Regions from separate parts of the Microbacterium hanjuni genome, predicted to be linked through region 1. Evidence: predicted binding sites of a transcription regulator. Region 1 holds the regulator's gene; each other region holds the start of a gene.
The links. The regulator HrcA, encoded in region 1, represses chaperone genes, less so after heat shock. The targets are predictions, from matches to a motif close to TTNGCACTCGNNNNNNNCGAGTGCNAA.
Positions count from the first base shown of each region.

Region 2: groES (co-chaperone GroES) is a predicted target of HrcA. The motif match lies at 4,566-4,592, and genes of this name have one in related genera.
Region 3: groL (chaperonin GroEL) is a predicted target of HrcA. The motif match lies at 4,854-4,880, and genes of this name have one in related genera.

Region 1 covers NZ_JBIGIK010000001.1:516,669-523,505, reverse strand. The annotation lists gene lepA (translation elongation factor 4) at 1-73, shown strand, start outside; gene ACFXP5_RS02715 (DUF1990 family protein) at 85-735, shown strand; gene hemW (radical SAM family heme chaperone HemW) at 735-1,952, shown strand; gene hrcA (heat-inducible transcriptional repressor HrcA) at 2,042-3,082, shown strand; gene dnaJ (molecular chaperone DnaJ) at 3,136-4,266, shown strand; gene ACFXP5_RS02695 (16S rRNA (uracil(1498)-N(3))-methyltransferase) at 4,269-5,000, shown strand; gene ACFXP5_RS02690 (HIT domain-containing protein) at 5,041-5,388, shown strand; gene ACFXP5_RS02685 (PhoH family protein) at 5,441-6,466, shown strand; gene ybeY (rRNA maturation RNase YbeY) at 6,463-6,837, shown strand, end outside.
Region 2 covers NZ_JBIGIK010000001.1:1,270,116-1,276,952, reverse strand. The annotation lists gene ACFXP5_RS06280 (helix-turn-helix transcriptional regulator) at 1-2,486, opposite strand, end outside; gene ACFXP5_RS06275 (Hsp70 family protein) at 2,508-4,292, opposite strand; gene groES (co-chaperone GroES) at 4,680-4,976, shown strand; gene rarD (EamA family transporter RarD) at 5,155-6,108, shown strand; gene ACFXP5_RS06260 (ABC transporter substrate-binding protein) at 6,301-6,837, shown strand, end outside.
Region 3 covers NZ_JBIGIK010000003.1:290,889-297,725, reverse strand. The annotation lists gene ACFXP5_RS13640 (GAF and ANTAR domain-containing protein) at 1-655, shown strand, start outside; gene ACFXP5_RS13635 (ANTAR domain-containing protein) at 682-1,389, shown strand; gene ACFXP5_RS13630 (nitroreductase family protein) at 1,420-1,998, opposite strand; gene msrB (peptide-methionine (R)-S-oxide reductase MsrB) at 1,995-2,402, opposite strand; gene ACFXP5_RS13620 (DUF2332 family protein) at 2,477-3,466, shown strand; gene ACFXP5_RS13615 (DUF3263 domain-containing protein) at 3,476-3,730, shown strand; gene ACFXP5_RS13610 (LytR C-terminal domain-containing protein) at 3,766-4,374, shown strand; gene ACFXP5_RS13605 (cold-shock protein) at 4,540-4,740, shown strand; gene groL (chaperonin GroEL) at 4,919-6,538, shown strand.

The DNA of each region.
Region 1 (6,837 bases):
CATCGGTCGTGTCGAGGTCCCCCAGGGTGCGTTCATCGCTGCCCTCTCGGGTGACGTCGAGGAAAAGAAGTAAGGCTGAACGTCATGCGCCGCGGGACCTTCCAAGACGAGACGGTCGACTACGCAGCAGTGGGGGGCACGCAAGCGGCTGACCTGATGCAGTATCCGCCCGAGCGTTCCGTGCCCGCCGAGCAGTCGTGGCGGATCGGGAGCGGCGAGGAGCGTTTCGCCTCCGCGGGTGAGGCGCTGCTGTCGTGGTCGGCGCAGCGCGAAGGCGGTCTGACGATCGCCGACGTCCGTCCGGCGGCCGGGCCTTCCTACACGGGCGTCGCCTACGACAGCGAGGGGCATCCGGTCGCGCCCAGCCGCATGGAGACCGACCAGCGTTTCGATGCGGATGGAACGCCGTTCGTCGGGCCGGGTACCACCCTGCACGTGCGCGGGCACGCGGGCCGCTACCGTGCCGACGCCGAGGCCCGGGTGATCTCGGTCATCGAAGAGCCCCGCCGCGTCGGTTTCGCGCTCGGCACCGTCGGAGGCTCCGTCGTCAGCGGCGAGGAACTGTTCCTGCTCGAATGGCGCGACAACGACGAGGTCTGGTTCACCGTGCGGGCGTTCGATCGCCCGGTCGCGTTCCTGTATCGGGTGTTCCCCGCGATGGTGCGCCAACGTCGGCGCGAGCTCTTCACGCGTTACCTGCGCGCGATCTCGCCGCTGTACACGACCCCCGCCTGATGGGATCCGCCTTACCTCTCGGCGATCCCGCGCCGCCCGACGGCGCCCTGCCCGCCGACCTGGTGCACGACCCGGCGACGCCGTTCGGGGTGTACGTCCACGTGCCGTTCTGCCGCGTGCGCTGCGGCTACTGCGACTTCAACACCTACACCGCGGGCGAACTGCGCGGTGCGCGTCAAGACCAGTACGCCGACACGGTGCTGCACGAGATCGCCCTCGCCCGCACGGTCCTGGAGCGGGCGGGCGCCCGCCGTCCCGCCGAGACGGTGTTCTTCGGTGGGGGAACGCCGACGCTGCTACCGGCCGGAGACCTCGCCCGGATGCTGCAGGGAGTGCGCGATCACCTGGGTGTGTCGGATGCTGCGGAGGTGACCGTCGAGGCGAACCCCGACACGGTCACCCCGGCCGTCGTCCGTGAGCTCGCTGCGGCGGGTGTCACCCGCTTGTCGATCGGCATGCAGTCTGCTCAGCCGCACGTGCTCGCCGTGCTCGACCGCACCCACGATCCCGCCAACGTGGCGGGTGCGGTCGCAGCCGCGCGCGACGCCGGACTCGCCGTCAGTCTCGACCTCATCTACGGCACGCCGGGGGAGAGCCTCGACGATTGGCGGATCTCGCTCGAGACGGCGATCGCACTCGGCCCCGACCATCTGTCGGCCTACGCGCTGATCGTGGAGGAGGGTACGAAGCTCGCCCGCCAGATCCGCCGCGGAGAGGTACCCACTCCCGACGACGACCTCGAGGCGGACATGTACGAGCTGGCCGACGACCTCCTCCAGGCGGCCGGCTTCGGGTGGTACGAGGTCTCCAACTGGGCGCGCGAGCCCCGCTTCCGCTCCCGTCACAATCTCGCCTACTGGCGGGGCACCGATTGGTGGGGGTTCGGCCCAGGGGCACACAGCCACGTCGCCGGTCTTCGCTGGTGGAACGTGAAGCATCCTGCCGCCTACGGCCAGAGGCTCGCGGCCGCAGAATCTCCCGCCGCGGCGCGCGAGCGTCCGGATGCTGCTGCGCGCCACCTGGAGACCGTGCTGCTGCGTTCGCGGATCAGCGAGGGGCTCGAGGTGTCGGAGCTGCTCGGCGAGGGACGTCATGCCGTCGCCGGACTGATCGCCGACGGACTCATCGAGGGCGGATCCGCCGTGCGCGGTCGCGTGGTGCTCACCCGCCGCGGCCGCTTGCTCGCCGACCGCGTCGTGCGCACGCTGACCGCGTGAGGAGCCTGGCGACGCTCCCAGCCCTGGCGGGTGTGATCAGCTAGAATTGGCACTCAGGTCTGATGAGTGCCAATCGCGGAGGAGGAGCCATGGTTTCGGAACGCGGACTCCAGGTGCTCCGTGCGATCGTGCAGGACTACGTCGACACGCGTGAGCCCGTCGGAAGCAAGGCCATCGTGGAGCGCCACGCCTTCGGTGTGTCGGCCGCGACGATCCGCAACGACATGGCGCTGCTGGAGGACGAAGAGCTCATCGCCGCACCCCACACGTCGTCGGGCCGCGTGCCGACCGACAAGGGCTATCGGGTGTTCGTCGACCACCTCGCCGAACTGCGTCCCCTCTCTTCGCCGCAGCGCACCGCGATCACCTCGTTCCTCGATGCCTCCGGTGATCTGGACGACCTGCTCGGACGCACCGTTCGAGCGCTCACCCAGCTGACCGGCCAGGTCGCGATCGTGCAGTACCCCTCCTTCGCCCGGGCGAACGTCTCGCACGTCGAGCTCGTCGATCTCGGCAGCGGGCGCCTGTTGATCGTGGTCGTCACCGACACCGGCCGGGTGTCGCAGCGGATCGCGCTCGTCCGACCCGAGCCGAGCGAAGCGGATCTGATCCAGCTGCGCCAGCGTGTTTCGGCCCTCGTGGTCGGGTCATCGGTGGGCGACGCCTCGCAGCGCGTGCACACCGTTCTGGCGACCGCCGCCTCGGCACCGGCGGGAGCGGATGCCGAGGTGCAACCCGTCCTGCGCGTGCTCGCGGAGGAGCTCGAGGAATTCCGTCAGGACCGGCTGGTCATGGCGGGAGCGGCAACGCTCGCGAAGCGCGAATCCGACTTCCGCGGCAGCATCTATCCGCTTCTGGAAGCCATCGAGGAGCAGGTGACCCTGCTGAAGCTCATGACCGACATGGTGGTGGACGACCAGGGCCTTGCTGCCAGCATCGGCCGCGAGAACGAGCAGTTCGGTCTCGGCGAGGCCTCGGTATTGGCGAGCGACTACGACGCCTCACGCGGCGGCGCGCGGGTCGGCCTGCTTGGGCCGACGCGCATGGATTACCCCTCACACCTCGCGGCGGTTCGTGCCGTCGCGCACTATTTGACCCGGATGCTCGAAGACGACGACTCTTCCCGCTGACGCGGCATCTGTAACCCGATCATCCCCGCGTACCCGCGGGCAGGAAGGCGATTGTGGCTGACCACTACGAAGTCCTCGGTGTCGAGCGCGACGCGAGCTCCGATGACATCAAGAAGGCGTACCGCCGTTTGGCGCGCCAGTTGCACCCCGACGTGAACCCCGGGGAGGATGCGTCCGAGAAGTTCAAGCTCGTCACGCACGCCTACGACGTTCTCAGTGACCCCGAGCAGCGCCGCCGTTACGACCTGGGCGGCGACGGCAACGCGTTCGGTGGCGGTGGCGGTGCGGCCGGTTTCGGCGGCTTCAACGACATCTTCGAGACCTTCTTCGGCGGGGGAGGCGGCGGCGGCGGTGCCCGCGGGCCCCGACCCCGCTCGCGCCGCGAGCGCGGGCAGGACGCGCTGGTGCGGGTGACCCTCACGCTCGATGAAGTGGTCTTCGGGGTGCATCGCGAGATGGAGGTCGACACGGCCGTCATCTGCGAGACCTGCCAGGGCGCCTGCACGCAGCCGGGCACCTCGGAAGTGACCTGCGACATCTGCCACGGCAGCGGTCACGTGCAGCGCACCGTGCGCAGCCTGCTGGGCAACGTCGTGACCAGCCAGCCGTGCGGCACCTGCCAGGGCCACGGCACGACGATCCCGTACCCCTGCGCCACCTGCCAGGGACAGGGCCGCGTGCGCGCACGCCGCACCGTCTCGGTCGACATCCCCGCCGGCGTCGAGACGGGCCTGCGGTTGCAGCTGCCGGGCTCGGGCGAAGTCGGACCCGCGGGCGGACCGCACGGCGATCTGTATCTCGAGGTCACCGTCGCCCCGCACGAGGTCTTCAGTCGCGACGGCGACGACCTGCTCGCCACGCTCGAGGTGTCGATGCCCGATGCGATCCTCGGAACGACCACCGCGATCGACGCCCTCGACGGTTCGGTCGAGCTGGAGGTGCGCGCCGGAGTGCAATCGGGCGACATCCTGACGATCAAGGGCCGGGGCATCACGCCCCTGCGCGGAACCCAGCGCGGCGACCTCAAGGTCGGTGTGCAGGTCGTGACGCCCACGCGCCTCGATGGCAAGGAGCGGGCTCTCATCGAGGACTTCGCCAAGCGCACCAAGTCGCCCGCGCCCCAGCTCGCCCAGTTCCACCAGGGCGTCTTCAGCAAGCTGCGCGACCGCTTCCGCAACGGCTGATCGTGGCGCTGCACTTCCTCGCCGATTCCGCGTCGGATGCGCGCCCCGGTGATGACGTCGTCCTCGACGGCGCCGAGGCGCATCACGCGGCGGCGGTGCGTCGCATCCGCGTCGACGAGCAGGTGACGGTGGGAGACGGTCGCGGAGCCTGGCTCACGGGGCACTGCGTCGCGGTCTCGCCCCGCGAGGTCGTGGTGCGCGTCGACGAGCGAACCGAGATCGACCCGCCCGTGCGCCGACTCGTGCTCGTGCAGGCTCTCGCCAAGGGCGATCGCGATGAGCTCGCCGTGCAGGCGGCGACCGAACTCGGCGTCGACGCGATCGTGCCGTGGCAGGCGGAGCGCAGCGTGTCCCGTTGGGATGCGAAGGCAGCCAAGGGCGTGGCTCGATGGAGCGCGATCGTCCGCGAGGCGGCCAAGCAGGCGCACCGGGCCTGGGTGCCCGAGGTCGCCGACCTGGCGCGCACGCCAGATCTGGTGCGCCTCGCATCGGGAACGCGGATGCTGGTGCTCGAGCCCGGGGCCCCCGAACCCCTGAGCGGCGCGGCCCTCGGGGGAGATGGCCAGGACGTGGTGCTGATCGTCGGGCCCGAGGGGGGAATCTCGCCGGCCGAGTCGGCGGCGTTGACCGCGGCCGGCGCGCAGTCGGTGCGTCTCGGCGACACGGTGCTCCGCACCTCCACGGCAGGGGCGGCCGCCCTCGCCGTCGCCAGCGTGCGCCTCGACCGCTGGTGACGCCCGGCTGCGCGGCTTCCGCCGCCGGTAGACTGGCGGCATGAGCGAGCCGTCGATCTTCACCCGCATCCTCGAGGGCGAGATCCCCTCGGAGATCGTCGCGGAGACCGAGAACGTCTTCGCGATCCGCGACATCGCGCCCCGTGCTCCCCTCCACCTGCTCGTCATCCCCAAGACCGCTGCCTACCGCAACGTGGTCGAGCTGGCGGCGGGCGATCCCGCGCTCCTCGCCGAGATGGTGGGGCTCGCCAGCTCCGTCGCGGCCGAGCAGGGCAGCACCGATTTCCGCCTCGTCTTCAACACCGGACCAGGCGCCGGACAGACCGTCTTCCACGTGCACGCGCACGTGTTGGCCGGCGAACTCGACGAAGAGAGCCTCCGTGCCTGAACAGAACCACGATGACGTCGCTGTGGAGCGCGTCCTCGTCGATGGGGTTGCCATGGTGCAGCTCCTGGGTCCCCACGATCGACTTCTGCGCGTGGTCGAGAAGGAGCATCCCGAGGTCGAGGTGCTCGTCCGCGGCAACGAGATCACCCTCACCGGTGAGGCGGCGGCGGTGGCCGGTGCCCGCGAACTCGTCGACGAGCTCGTCACCATGACGAAGGCCGGCCACGGGCTCGAACCCTCCGACGTCGCCCGCTCCAACACCATCCTGCGCACGGAAGGTGGTCCTCGTCCGTCGGAGGTGCTCGGCGAAGCGATCCTGACCACGCGTGGCAAGATCATCCGTCCGAAGACGATGGGGCAGAAGGCCTACGTCGACGCGATCAACGAGAACACGATCGTCTTCGGCATCGGTCCGGCCGGTACCGGAAAGACCTACCTGGCGATGGCGAAGGCCGTGCAGGCGTTGCAGCGCAAAGAAGTCAGCCGCATCATCCTCACCCGGCCCGCGGTCGAGGCGGGGGAGCGGCTGGGCTTCCTGCCGGGGTCGCTCACCGACAAGATCGACCCCTACCTGCGGCCGTTGTACGACGCGCTCAACGAGATGATGGACCCCGAGCTCGTGCCCAAGCTGATGGCGAGCGGCACGATCGAGGTCGCCCCGCTCGCGTACATGCGCGGGCGCACCCTCAACGATTCGTTCGTCGTCCTCGACGAGGCGCAGAACACCACGCCCGAGCAGATGAAGATGTTCCTCACCCGCCTCGGATTCGGCACGCGCATGGTCGTGACCGGCGACATCACCCAGGTCGACCTCCCGCAGGGATCCTCCGGGCTGCGCCTCGTCACCCGAGTGCTCGACGACATCGACGACATCCACTTCGCCCGACTGACGAGTGCCGACGTCGTGCGCCACACCCTGGTCGGGCGGATCGTCGACGCTTACACGGAGTACGACGAGCAACGGCTCTCCGCGCGACGCGAGCGCGATGAGGCCGCGGAGCTCGCCAACCGCACCGAACGACGGACACCGCGCTCCAGCACACCGCGGGACCACCTGCCCAGACGAGGACGCGCATGACGATCGAGATCAACAACGAGTCGGGTGTCGAGATCGACGAGCAGGTGCTGCTCCGACTCGTGGAGTTCGACCTCGCCGAGCTGCACGTGAGCCCCGATGCCGACCTCGCGATCGTGCTCGTGGACGAGGGCGCCATGGAGGCGCTGCACGTGCAGTGGATGGACGAGCCCGGCCCGACCGACGTGCTGAGCTTCCCGATGGACGAGCTGCGCCCCGGCACCGACGACGCACCGACCCCCGCGGGGCTGCTCGGTGACATCGTGCTGTGCCCGCAGGTGGCAGAGACCCAGGCGGTCGCGGCCAAGCACTCCACGCAGGACGAACTCGTCATGTTGACCACGCACGGGCTTCTGCACCTCCTGGGCTTCGAC
Region 2 (6,837 bases), 750 kb from region 1:
GCGCTCATCACGGTGCGCAGTTTCGCGATCAGGTCCGAACGCGAGGTGGCGCCCAGCCGCCGGCGGATGCGCGCGATGTGGTGTTCGGCCGTGCGCGGTGAGATGAAGATCGACTCGCCGATCTCGGCGTAGGTCTTGCCCTCGAGCACGAGCACGGCCACTTCGCGCTCCCGCGCGCTGAGCACCTCCGCGGCGCTGGGGGAGGCCGTTGCCTCCTCGGCCGACGACGTCTCGCCCTCGCTGAACAGCGCCTTCTCGCGCGGGTGCAGCTGACGCGCGCAGGCGAGCAGGCGCCCGATCTCGCGGCGGTCGGTCGAACGTCCGGCCGCGTAACTGGCCAGTCGCGCTCCGTCCCAGGCGAGACCCACCTCGGCCAGCCCGAGGGCGGCCGCTTCGATGGCATCCACGTCGACGGCGCCGCCGAGCACGTCGGTCCACACCCGCCCGGCCTGCGCCATGCGCGCTGCCGGTCGGGAATGAGCGGATGCTGCGACCAGCGCGCGCGCGTGGGGCACGAGGCCGTCGGGTTCGTTGCGCAGGATGCTGGCGTGCAGCCCCGCCCAGTGCAGGTGGGCCGACCACAGCGGCGGATCCCCGAGGCGTGAGACGGCGGCGAAAGCGCTGTCGAGGTGGGGGCGGATGCGATCGAAGTCACCCAGGCGGGCCGCGGTCAGGGTGAATTCCGTCAGCGGGTGCAGGGTGTACAGGTCGAATTGGGCGCGCAGGATGCTGGCTCGCGCGTTCTCCCACGCCTGGGCGAGCGCCGCCGAATCGCCGTACCGGCGGGCGAGGGCGACCTCGACCGCGTCGGCGAGCAGCCGATCACGGGGGCTCAGCGGCCCTCCGGCGAGAGCGAGGCCCAGCGAGTGCTTCGCCTCCACCGGGCGCTCGCGTTGCACCAGCACCCACGCCTGCCAGAGGCGCAGGCGCGCGCGAGCCCAGCCGCCCGCCTGCTCCGAGTCCAGCGCGTGGTCGAGCACGCTCTGCGCTGCGATCGGGTCGCCCATATTGAGTGCGGTGGCGGCGGCGAGGATCGCGGGCAGCTCGCAGATGGGTCCGACGCTCGCCGCGGCGGAGTACATCTCCGATGCCCGGACGAGGGATCCGAGCGTGTCGACGGCGGCGGCCGTCACGCTCGAGCGGACGCCCCGGGTCAGCAGGTCCAGCGAGACGGAGAGGGTGGCGGGCTGCGTCCGCCCGGGCGTGACCTTGCCGAGCCGATCGAGGGCCTCGACGTCGGCGGCGCCGACCGCAGCGATCGTGGCGTGGGCCATCTCCTCCGCGGTGTCGATGTCGCGGCCGGCGAAGGTCGCGTCGCTGAGAGACAGATCGCCGCGCGCAGCCCAGACGGCAGCGCCGGTGATCGCGGCGCTCGCGCTGGGCGGGGTGTCTCTCCCGGCCAGTTCATCGATGAGGGAACCGGCGGCGTCGATCTCCCCCATCGCCCACGCCGCACGCGCCCGCCGCTCGATGACGATCGCACCCTCGGCGCCGGCATCCGTAGCCCCCCGGTAGAGCTCCGCGGCCCGCCGCGGGTCGCGAGCCAGCACGTCATCGCCCAGTGCGAGCAAAGCCTGCACGATGCGCGGATCACGGACGCTCCCGACAAGCTCGGTCGGCGGAAGGCTCGCGGACGTGTCGTACGACGCGGCGTACTCCTCGATGAGGCGCTCGACCGGTACGGTCGCGCGCACGGCCTGGGCGACGACCGGTGCGGGCAGGCCGTTGCGTTGCAGCAGCCCGGCGGCGTACCCGGCCAAGGCGGTCTGCTCGGTGAGCGGCGACGGGTTGCCCACGCTCTGGGCCAGGCACGCCGCGACGACGGCGGCGCGGGTGGCGGCGTCGAGGCCGTCGAGGCGGTGCGCGATGAGGTCGCGGAGACTCTCGCTGACACTGGAGTGGGGCCCGCCCGGGCAGGTCAGGTCATCGTGGACCATGATCGCCTCGGACACCAGCCAGCTGAAGCGGGAAGTGAGTTCGAGGATGTCGTCGAGGCAGCGCCGTTCCATGAGCCGCCCGGTCTCGGCCAGGTGGGCGGAGACCTCCGTGGCGCTGACGTGTCCGAGCACGATCGGCGGGTGCGACCGCTCGAGTTCGGCGGCGACCTTCACGAGCATGTCGGGCAAGGGCCACGATCGGGTGGCGACGATGAGCGACGCGGCCGGGTCGGCCACGCGGTTCGCGATCGCCTCGAGGGTTTCGGCATCGGCGAGGTGGGCGTCGTCCACGACCATCACGTGATCGTCCGGAACGTCGGCGACATCGGCGGCGGAGGCCGCTGACCAGACGGCGAGGCCGCGTTCCGCGAGGAGGGAGGTCAGTTCACGCAGCAGCCGGGTCTTGCCGGAACCGGCGGTACCGACGACGAGCAGGCGTATGCCCACACCTTCGGTTCCGAGGGTGTTGACGTGCGTGCGAGCTGAACGGGGCAGGAGTGTGGGCGCCGGGGCAGCAAAGGCCGAGGCAGCCGACGTACGAGTCGACATGGTTGCGTATCCGTCGCCGGGTCAGGCGGTCGTGGACGGGTCGACGGTCTCGGAAGGCGCGGGATCCGCTGGAGGCGCCTCCGACGGTGCCGGGTCCGACGGTGGATCCGCTGCCGGAGTCTCGGTGGGCGTCGGATCGGCCGGCGGATCCGTCGGTGTCGGCTCGGGGGCCGGGTCGGACGGGACGGGTTCGGGGGTCGGGCTCGGATTCTCCTCGGCCGGTGTGGTCGGCTCCGGCTCCGGGTCGACGGTCGGCTGAGGCGCCGGCGTCTGCGGCGCGTCATCCCGCGTGTCGGCGGTCGACGGGTTCGACGGCGACTCACCCGAGGGCTTCGTGGGGCTGTCGTTGCGCGGGGCCGGGGCGGGCGGTGTGTCGCCAGTGGCCTGCTGCGGGGCGGGGGAGGTGGGCGTCGGCACGACGCCGCGAGCCTTCGCCTTGGCGCCCCCGAAGTCGGAGCGCGGCGATTGCGGCCCGCTCTCGGGCACCACCGGCTTCTCCGCCTCGACCTCCGCCTCCGACTCGGTGGGGAACGACACGAGCTGGGCGGGTTCGTTCAGCTGCACCTCCGAACCGAGGGCTCGGGCGTCGTCGAGGAAGAGGGCGGCGGGCGCCGACACCTCGGGACTGTGCGTGCCGAGGGCGGATGCGCTCGTGACGACGATGCCCGCCGCCACGACCAGGGAGCCCGCGACCACCATCACCGAGGAGGGCGTCCGCCGGAACCACGGCCGCCGGCTCGCGGCGACGGGGGCGGCGGTGGCGACCAGCTCGGCGAGCGGGTCGGCGTCAGCATCGGCATCGACCACGGCTGCGGCGAGAACGCGCGCGTTCGCAGCATCCGCCGCCACTCGCGCTGCACCCAGCGCGATGATCGCCTTCGGGTCGGCGTCGATCGCGATCGGGCGCTCGAAGGTCTCGGACAGCAACTGCGCGATGCGCGGGATGCGCGATGAGCCGCCGGTGAGGAGGATCGCGTCGACACCGTCGGCGTCGATCTGCGCGCGATCGAGCGCGCGGGCGAAGCACTCGACGGTGCGCGCCAGATCGGGCTCGATCATGTCTTCGAACTCGACGCGCGTGAGACGGATGGTCTCCTGCGTGCCCCCGGCGAGCACCGGGATGACCGCTTCCGAGTCGAAGGAGAGCGATTCCTTCGCTTCGACGCATTCGCGACGGAGGGCGTTCACCGACAGTCGACCGCCCGGCGCGTCGAGGAGCGCGGCCACGGCGGGTCCGCCGGCGCGCAGCACGTGGCGGATCACGACGTCGTCGAAGTCGGCGCCGCCCAGATCGGGCAGACCGACCGGCTCGCCGACGACGCGCACCGTGCCGTCTGCGGCTTTGCGCAGCACCACGGCGTCGAAGGTGCCACCGCCGAGGTCGTACACCGCGAGGGCGTGCCCTTCGGCGAGCGGATTGGTCGATTCGTAGTGGCGGGCGGCAGCCTCGGGCTCGGTGATGAGCTCGGCCTCGCCCCAGCCCCGCTGAGCGAGAGCATCGGCGACGAGGGTGCGGCGATGCTGTCCCCAGCTCACCGGCACGGTGATCGCGATCCCCGCGGGGTGGCCGCCCTCCCGCTCGTTCGCGACGCCGATGACCCAGGCGACCGTGGCCGCGTAGAGGTCTTCCGCCGCGAGACGCCGGTCGCCGGCCACGATCGGCACGTCGTCGCCGACGCGACGTTTGAACTCCCGCACCAATCGGTCGGGCCGAGAGGCCCCGCGCCGCTCGGCGGCGTCGCCGAAGAGGAGTTCCCCCTCGTCGACGTACACCGCCGTCGGCGCGATGTCGGATGATCGCCCCAACGGCAGCACCGTCGAAACGAAGCTGCCGTCAGAACTACGTCTGGCGACAGCTGCTGCGGTACGACTGGTCCCCAGGTCGACCGCAAGAAAATATGGAGCCGGCATTACTATTTCCCCCTTTGAGGGATGCACGAACGTGCTTCCCCAGCACCGCGTGCACACCCCTGTGCACGCCGTGTTCCCCGTCGCTTCGCGGCCCCTGCTAGGCGACTGTTTGGCGAAAGTATGGCACAGGATTCCGCCGAGCGGAATGGGTTCCCAGCGCCTTGCGGGTTGGCACTCGCGTTGCATGAGTGCCAGCAGTTCCCTAGACTTGCGTTAGCACTCTCCCCGTGTGGGTGCTAACAAGTCTTCTGTACCGAAGCGTGAAGAAAGAAGAGGTAGACCGTGTCGGTTTCCATCAAGCCGCTCGAGGACCGCATCGTCATCCAGCAGGTCGAGGCAGAGCAGACCACCTCCAGTGGGCTCGTCATCCCCGACACCGCCAAGGAGAAGCCCCAGGAGGGCGAGGTCGTGGCCGTCGGCCCCGGTCGCATCGACGACAACGGCAACCGCGTTCCGATCGACGTTGCCGTCGGCGACCGCGTCATCTACAGCAAGTACGGCGGCACCGAAGTGAAGTTCGGCGCCGACGAGTACCTCGTGCTCTCGGCTCGCGACGTCCTGGCGGTCGTTGTTCGCTGATCGCAGTTCTGTCGAAGGGCCCGGATGCTTCCCAGCATCCGGGCCCTTTCTCTGTTCCCTGCGACTGTCGGACCGGTCGGACGGATGGCAGGAATCCGCTCGATCTCGGCAGCTGCGCCCGCCGGCTGCGCGGCTCGGCCGGGAGTGCCCGACGTAGGCTGGGGAGGTGACAGACCGGATGACCCAGCCCGCACCCGGTTCCGAGGCCGCAGCCTCTCGCGAGACCGCTCTGGGCGGGATCTACGCCTTCGTCGCGTACCTCATGTGGGGCTTCCTGCCGCTGTATTTCCTTCTCCTGGTGCCCACCGGCGCGTGGGAGGTCGTGGGGTGGCGGATCGCGCTGTCGCTCGTCTTCTGCATCGTTCTCCTCGCCGTCATCCGCGGGTGGTCCGCCCTCTGGGCGATCGTGCGCCAGCCCCGGCTGCTCGCCCTGACCGCCCTCGCGGGCGCATTGATCTACGTCAACTGGCAGGTCTTCCTGATCGGCGCCCTCAGCGGACACGTCATCGAGACGAGCCTCGGCTACTTCATCAACCCGATCGTCACCGTGCTGCTCGGCGTCCTCGTGCTGCGCGAACGCCTCCGCATCACGCAGTGGGTGGCGATCGGCATCGCCGTGATCGCTGTCGTCGTCATCGTCGTCGGCTACGGCACCTTCCCCTGGATCGCGCTGACGCTCGCCGCCTCCTTCGGGCTGTACGGGCTTGTGAAGAAGCAGATCGGTCCGGCGGTGGATGCTGTCAGCGGGCTCACCCTCGAGTCGTTCTGGTTGCTCCCGGTCGCGCTCGTGCAGCTCGGGATCGTCGCGGCGACCGGTGGCCTCACGCTCTTCACCGCCGGCCCCGGCCACGCCGTGCTGCTCCTCCTGGCAGGCGCGGTCACCGCGACGCCGCTGCTGTTCTTCGCAGCGGGCGCGCGCCGCGCGCCGCTCATCCTCGTCGGGCTGCTGCAATTCGTGGCGCCGATCCTGCAGTTCATCACGGGCGCCTTCCTGCTCGGCGAGCCGATGCCGCCCGAGCGGTGGGTCGGCTTCGCCCTCGTGTGGGTGGCGCTGATCCTCCTGACTGCCGACTCCATCGTGGCCGCGCGTCGTGGCCGTTCCGCCGTCCCGGATGTCGCCGACCTGACCTGATCCGAGGTCGTCGCGGAGCGGGCGCAGCCGACTCCGCGCGGGGAGACGGCAGCATCCGCCGTTCATAACGATTCGGTCGCGTTACACAGCGTTAACGAACGGCAACACTGCGGAGACGAGCGGCCCAATAGGTTTAGGGCACTGGGCAGGCTTCCCGAGCCGTGCCCGCGTTCATCCACAGCAAGGAGCAACATGAGCGTCATCACACGTTCGCGTGCAGGCAAGATCATCGGCGGTATCGCCGTTATCGGTGCCAGCGCGCTCGTCATGGCCGGCTGCGCCGGAGGCACCAGCGGCAGCGAAGCCTCCGGTTCTTCCGAACCCGATGCCGGAACAGGAGCGGTGTCCGAGGCGGACGGCGTCTTCCACGTCGGCACGATCCTGCCCCAGACCGGCAACCTGGCGTTCCTCGGCCCGCCCGAGATCGCGGCCGTTCAGCTCGCCGTCAACGACATCGAAGCGGCCGGCGACGCCTTCCCCTTCACCACCGAGCTCACCGAGCGCGACTCCGGTGACACCACGACCGACATCGCGACCCAGTCCGCCGGCGAGCTCGTCGACGCGGGTGTCGACATCGCGATCGGCGCCGCCTCCTCGGGCGTCTCGTTCACCTTCGTCGACCAGTTCGTCGACGCGGGCATCGTGCAGATCTCCCCGGCGAACACCTCGCCGGACTTCACCGACTACGACGATGACGGCTACTACTGGCGTACCGCTCCCTCGGACGTG
Region 3 (6,837 bases), on a different contig from region 1:
CGCCCGAGTCACCGGAGCGCGGGCGGGCGACGATCTCTGCACGCCTTTCGTCGATGTCGTGGGCGTCAGCGGAGCAGCGATCTCCACCCTGGGGCGGCCGCTCGGCAGCGAGACCCTCTCGGCCAGCGACACCGTTGCGGCTCGGATCGCGGAGATCCAGATCGACCTGGGCGAAGGGCCGGGCTGGCGTGCCCTGAAGATGCGGCGCCCGATCCTCGAGTCCGACCTGCAGGCGGCCGGCGGCGCCGAATGGCCCCTCGCACGCGAGGCCCTGCGCGGACTCGGTATCGGCGGGCTGTACGCCTTCCCCCTGTACGTCGGGGAGCTCAGCGTCGGCTCCGTCGACCTCTACTCACCCACCCCGCACCGGCTGTCGCAGCGAGCGGTCGATGACGCCGGAGTCCTGGCGGTCATCGCATCACGGCGCCTGCTTCGTACCGCCCTCGACGATCTCGAGAACGTGGACGACGGTCTCGCCGACGGGCCCCATTCGCGGCGAGAGGTGCATCAGGCGTCGGGCATGGTCGCAGCCCAGCTCGGCCTCAGCGTCGACGACGCGATGCTCGTGCTGCGCGGGCGGGCGTTCTCCTCGGGACTCACCGTCGCACAGGTGGCGGCCGACGTCGTCGCTCGGCGCATGGTCTTCGAGCGCTGACCGACCCCGCGACCTACACTCGGACTATGGCCACTCGCGAAGATCAGCTTCTGCAGACAGTGTCGACGCTGGCCGACTCCCTCGTCGACGACTTCGACATCGTGGATCTCCTTCAGCTTCTCGTGGAAGAAAGCGCCCGCATCTTCGACGCCACGGCGGCGGGGATCCTCCTGGTCAGCCAGGATCGTGTTCTCGAAGTGATCGCCTCCACGAGCGAGCGCAGTGAATTCGTCGGGCTCATGCAGTTGCGCGCCGGAGAGGGCCCGTGCGTCGAGGCCGTGGCAACGGGCGCGGTCGTATCGGTGGCGGATCTCGCGAAGATCACCGACCGCTGGCCGGACTTCGCCGCCGATGCTCTCCGATCGGGCTTTGCCTCCATCCACGCCATCCCGATGCGCCTCCGCGACTCGGTGATCGGATCGCTGAACCTCTTCCGCGATCGTGTCGGTGAACTGAACGCCACCGACGCTGCGGCAGCGAAGACGCTGGCCGACATCGCGACGATCAGCATCCTGCAACACCGTCTCGTCGAAGAGTCCGTGGTCGCACAGGGGCAGCTGCAGCGCGCTCTCGACAGCCGAGTCGTGATCGAGCAGGCGAAGGGCTACATCGCGCAGAGCCACGACCTCGACATGGACGAAGCGTTCCGCCTCATCCGCGCCCACGCGCGCTCGACGCAGTCCCGGCTCAGCGACATCGCGGCCGACATCACGGCCGGACGCCTGACGCTCTGACCGCACAGCACGGCGGTCGCAGCATCCTGCTCACTCGTCGTCGGTCTGCTCCAGCTCGAGCGCCTTCTTGCCGCGCGGCATCCGCGAGAGGTGCCGGCGCGCGTCGACCGCTTTGCGCCGGGCCAGGCGGCGCACCGGCGGTTTGCCGCCGACGTACAGCCACCCCAGCAACTCTTCGTTCTTCTCCAGGCCGTGCGCTTTCGCGACCGCCTTGCTGCGTGTGTAGCTGCCGGTGCGCCACAGCACGCCCCACCCGGCGTCGTCCAGCAGCAGGCTGAGCATGTGGGCCACGCCCGAGGCGACCGCCTCCTGCTCCCACTTCGGCACCTTGTCGGTGCGTCGGTAGCTCGCCACGATCGCCAGGAGCAGGGGCGCCCGCATGGGCTTGGTCGAGAAGCCCTTCTCGCCCTCGGCCTTGGCGATCGCGCGGCCGAGCCGCTCCCGGTCGGTGCCGCGCAGTTCGACGACCCGCCACGGCCGCAGGGCGGAGTGATCCGCCACGCGCCCGGCAGCCGAGACGAAGGTCTCGATCTCGGCCCGCGTGGGTGCCTCGTCGGTGACTTTCGACCACGACCGTCGGGCTCGGACGGCCTCGAGCGCGCCTGTCACGCCTCGTCGCCCGGAGCGAACTCGAGGGCGAGGGAGTTCATGCAGTACCGGTCACCGGTCGGGGTGCCGTATCCGTCGGGGAAGACGTGGCCCAGGTGCGAGCCGCAGGTCGCGCAGCGCACCTCGGTGCGGGCCATTCCGAGCGAGCGGTCCTCGATGAGTTCGACAGCCTCGGGACGCACGGATTCGTAGAAGCTCGGCCATCCGCAGTTCGAATCGAACTTCGTGCCGCTCTGGAACAGCTCGGCGTGGCAGGCCGCGCAAGTGTACAGACCTGCTCGTGCCTCCTCGAGCAGTTCCCCGGTCCAGGCGCGCTCGGTGGCCGCCTGGCGGAGGACGGCGTACTGGTCGGGATCGAGCTCGGAGCGCCACTGCTCGTCGGTCTTGTTCACGGCGTAAGTCATGTGCTCCTCCTTTCCCCTCTATTCAACCCGACTGCAGAGGCGCCGGAGCCGTTCCAGCAGGGATGATGGGCGGGATGGATGAGGATGCTGCGGCCGCGGTCGCTTCCCGGTACCGCCGGTTCGCCGAGCTCGAGGCGCCGGGGCGTTCCGACCTCTACGCCGCGTGGGCCGACGGGGTCGCGGGCTCTCGCGTGGTGCAGGCCGTGTTGGCACGCATTCCGGCGACGCATCGCCAGCCTCCGCTGGTATTCGCGGTCACCCGTCTCCTCGGTGCGCCCGAGGCGGACTTCCCGACGTGGTCCCGATGGCTGGTCGCCCACGCGGACGAGGTCGTCGAAGAGTGCGGTGCGCGCAGCATCCAGACCAACGAACCCCTCCGGTGCGCAGCGCTGTTGCCCGCACTGTCGCTCATCGAGGGACCGATCGCGCTGCTGGAGGTGGGAGCGAGCGCCGGACTCTGCCTGTTCCCCGACCGGTACTCCTATCGATACGACGCCTCCGACGCGGTGGTGGCGCTCGATCCCGTCGACGGCGTGAGCGCGGTGGTGCTGGAGAGCACCCTGGTGGGGGCACCGCGGATGGCACTGCCCGAGATCGTCTGGCGCGCGGGGATCGACCTGCAGCCCCGATCGGCCGCCGATCCCGCCGACCGGGCGTGGATCACCGGGCTGGTGTGGCCGGGGGAGGAGGGTCGAGCCGAGCGGATGACCGCGGCGCTCGACATCGCCGCGTCCGATCCGCCGCTGCTGGTGGCGGGCGACGCGGTGGCGGGCCTGGCCGACCTCGCGGCGCTCGCACCCGCCGATGCGACGCTGGTGGTCACCACGCCGGGAGTGCTCGCCCACGTGGCGCGCGCGAACCGGGCCCCTCTCATCGCGGCTGCCCGCGCCGCCGGACGATGGATCACGCTCGATGACGTGGGGCTGCACGAGGGGTGGCGCGGTGTGCCCGACCCCTGGCCGCCGGGCTTCGCCCTCGCGCTGGACGGTGAGATCCTCGCGTCGGTCGATCCATTGGGCTCGCGCGTGGTGTGGCTCCGCGGTGGGGAGGAGTTCGGGGGTTAGCGTGACGAAGTGCCCCTGAGTGACCGTGATCGCGCCTTGCTCGCCTTCGAGGCGGAGTGGCGACGGCAGGGTGGCGCGAAAGAGGAAGCGATCCGCGCCGAGTTGGAGATGCCGCCCGCGCGGTACTACCAACTGCTGGGCCGGCTCATCGATACCGCCGAGGCGCTCGAGCACGACCCCATGCTGGTGCGGCGCCTGCGCCGCTTGCGCGACGCCCGCGAGGCGACACGCGCTGCCCGCGTGACGCGCGCGGGCTCGCGCTGACACGGCGCGAGCACCCTGGCGGGTAGCATCGTCGGGTGCCGAAAACGACCTTCCCGCGAGACCGCTTCGACGATCTCGCGGACGAAAGCGGCCGGGTCGGCGCTCATCGGGCCGAGAATCCGCGCATGCGCGGCGGCGCGATCTTCCTCTGGGCGGTCGCCGCGGTCGTCCTGCTGACGGTCGCCGGCATCTTCGCCACCCTGCTCATCTCGGGCCGCATCTCGCTGACGCCGGAGGCCGAGCCGACGGCGGCGCCCGCCCCCGTGGTCGTGCCGGTGCTGGACACCACCTCCACGGTGATCGTGTTGAACGCCTCTGGTCAGCCCGGACTCGCGACCGCCGTCAAGGACACGCTCGTCTCGGCGGGGTGGCCCGCGGAATCGGTGTTCCCCGGAGATGCGAGCTCGGGATTCGACACGACGACGGTCTACTACTCCCTGCCCGAGGACGAGGCGGCTGCGGCCGGAGTCGCCGAGGCCATCGGTGGCGCCGACGTGCAGCAGAGCAGCGTGTACGACGCCTACCCGGTCGAGGACGATCCTGACACCGACACCAACGAGACGGATGCGCTGCGCTTCGTGGTGGTCGTGGGCGCCGATCGTGCGACGGGGGAGACTCCGACGGTCGAGCAGACGGCCGGCTGAGCGCTGCCGGACGGGCGCACCGCCGCGCTCGCGCCCCCGAGAGGGCACTGTGTTTCGGGCCGGTAAATAGTTCGGTGCACGCGTGTCAACAGTTGCCCGTGCGGCCTGATCGGCGTCGCGCCGCGTGGTTACGATGGCGGCGTCCCACAGCATCAGGAGAGCAGCATGACCCAGGGCACCGTCAAATGGTTCAACGCCGAAAAGGGCTTCGGTTTCATCACCGCAGGTGATGGGCAGGACGTCTTCGTCCACTACTCGAACATCGACATGACGGGTTTCCGCGTGCTCGAAGAAGGGCAGGCCGTGGAGTTCACGGTCGGTACCGGTCAGAAGGGTCCGCAGGCCGAATCCGTTCGCGTGGTCTGACCCGCAGCATCCGCTTCACGCCGCAGCATCCGTCGTCGGATGCTGCGGCGTTTCTGCGTCCGGGAGCGGCGCGTGCAGCTTGCACTCGCCTTGGCAGAGTGCCAAGATGGGCATTAGCACTCGACTCCGTTGAGTGCTAAAGATCTGTTTACCCAACGTCCGGGAGGGACGACAACCCATGGCAAAAATCATCGCTTTCGATGAGGAGGCCCGTCGCGGTCTCGAGCGCGGCCTCAACATTCTCGCCGACGCCGTCAAGGTGACGCTGGGCCCCCGTGGCCGCAACGTCGTGCTCGAGAAGAAGTGGGGTGCCCCCACCATCACGAACGACGGCGTCTCGATCGCCAAGGAGATCGAACTCGACGACCCGTACGAGAAGATCGGTGCGGAACTCGTCAAGGAGGTCGCCAAGAAGACCGACGACGTCGCCGGTGACGGCACCACGACGGCCACCGTTCTGGCTCAGGCGCTCGTTCGCGAAGGCCTGCGCAACGTCGCGGCCGGCGCCGACCCGATCTCGCTCAAGAAGGGCATCGAGAAGGCCGTCAAGGCCATCACCGACGAGCTCCTCTCCAGCGCCAAGGAGGTCGAGTCCAAGGAGCAGATCGCTGCCACCGCATCGATCTCTGCTGCTGACCCCGCCATCGGCGCCCTGATCGCCGAGGCGATCGACAAGGTCGGCAAGGAAGGCGTCGTCACCGTCGAGGAGTCGAACACGTTCGGCACCGAGCTGGAGCTCACCGAGGGTATGCGTTTCGACAAGGGTTACATCAACCCTTACTTCGTGACCGACCCCGAGCGCCAGGAAGCGGTCTTCGAAGACCCCTACATCCTCATCGCGAACCAGAAGATCTCGAACATCAAGGATCTTCTCCCGATCGTCGACAAGGTGATCCAGGAGGGCAAGGAACTCCTCATCATCGCCGAGGACGTCGAGGGCGAAGCTCTCGCGACGCTCGTGCTCAACAAGATCCGCGGCATCTTCAAGTCGGTGGCCGTCAAGGCTCCCGGCTTCGGTGACCGTCGCAAGGCCCAGCTGCAGGACATCGCCATCCTCACCGGTGGTCAGGTCATCACGGAGGAGGTCGGTCTCAAGCTCGAGAACGCCACCACCGACCTGCTCGGCCGCGCTCGCAAGGTCATCGTCACCAAGGACGAGACCACGATCATCGAGGGCGCCGGCGAGGCGTCGGCGATCGAGGGTCGCGTCACCCAGATCCGTCGCGAGATCGAGAACACCGACAGCGACTACGACCGCGAGAAGCTGCAGGAGCGTCTGGCCAAGCTCGCCGGCGGCGTCGCCGTCATCAAGGCGGGTGCGGCGACCGAGGTCGAGCTCAAGGAGCGCAAGCACCGCATCGAGGATGCTGTCCGCAACGCGAAGGCAGCCGTCGAGGAGGGCATCGTCCCCGGTGGTGGCGTCGCGCTCATCCAGGCCGGTCACGCCGTTCTGGGTGGCCTCAACCTCACCGGTGACGAGGCAACGGGTGCGAACATCGTGCGCGTCGCCATCGAGGCTCCGCTCAAGCAGATCGCGCTCAACGCCGGTCTCGAGCCGGGTGTCGTCGCGAACACCGTCGCCGGTCTCCCGCTGGGTCACGGCCTCAACGCCGCGACCGGCGAGTACGGTGACCTGTTCGCACAGGGCATCATCGACCCGGCCAAGGTGACGCGCTCTGCCCTGCAGAACGCGGCATCGATCGCTGGTCTGTTCCTGACGACCGAGGTCGTCGTGGCGGACAAGCCCGAGAAGGCGGCGGCTCCGGCCGGCGACCCGACCGGCGGCATGGACTTCTGATCCCTCGCTGAATCATCGGAACGGCCCCTCCTTCGGGAGGGGCCGTTCTGTGTTTCGCCCGCTCCGTCTTCCGCCCGCTCCGCGACGTGCCCGTCGGGGACGCATGCCCGGCGGCGGCCTGCGGCCGTCGCCCCGCCAGTCCCGGTGCCAGCGTCGCCGACGGGCACATCGCTGCGCTCGCGCAGGCCCGTTCGATGCCGCTCCGCGACGTGCCCTTCGGGGACGCATGCCCGGCGGCGGCCCGGGGCCGTCGCCCCGCCAGTCCCGATGCCAGCGTCGCCGACGGGCACATCGCTGCG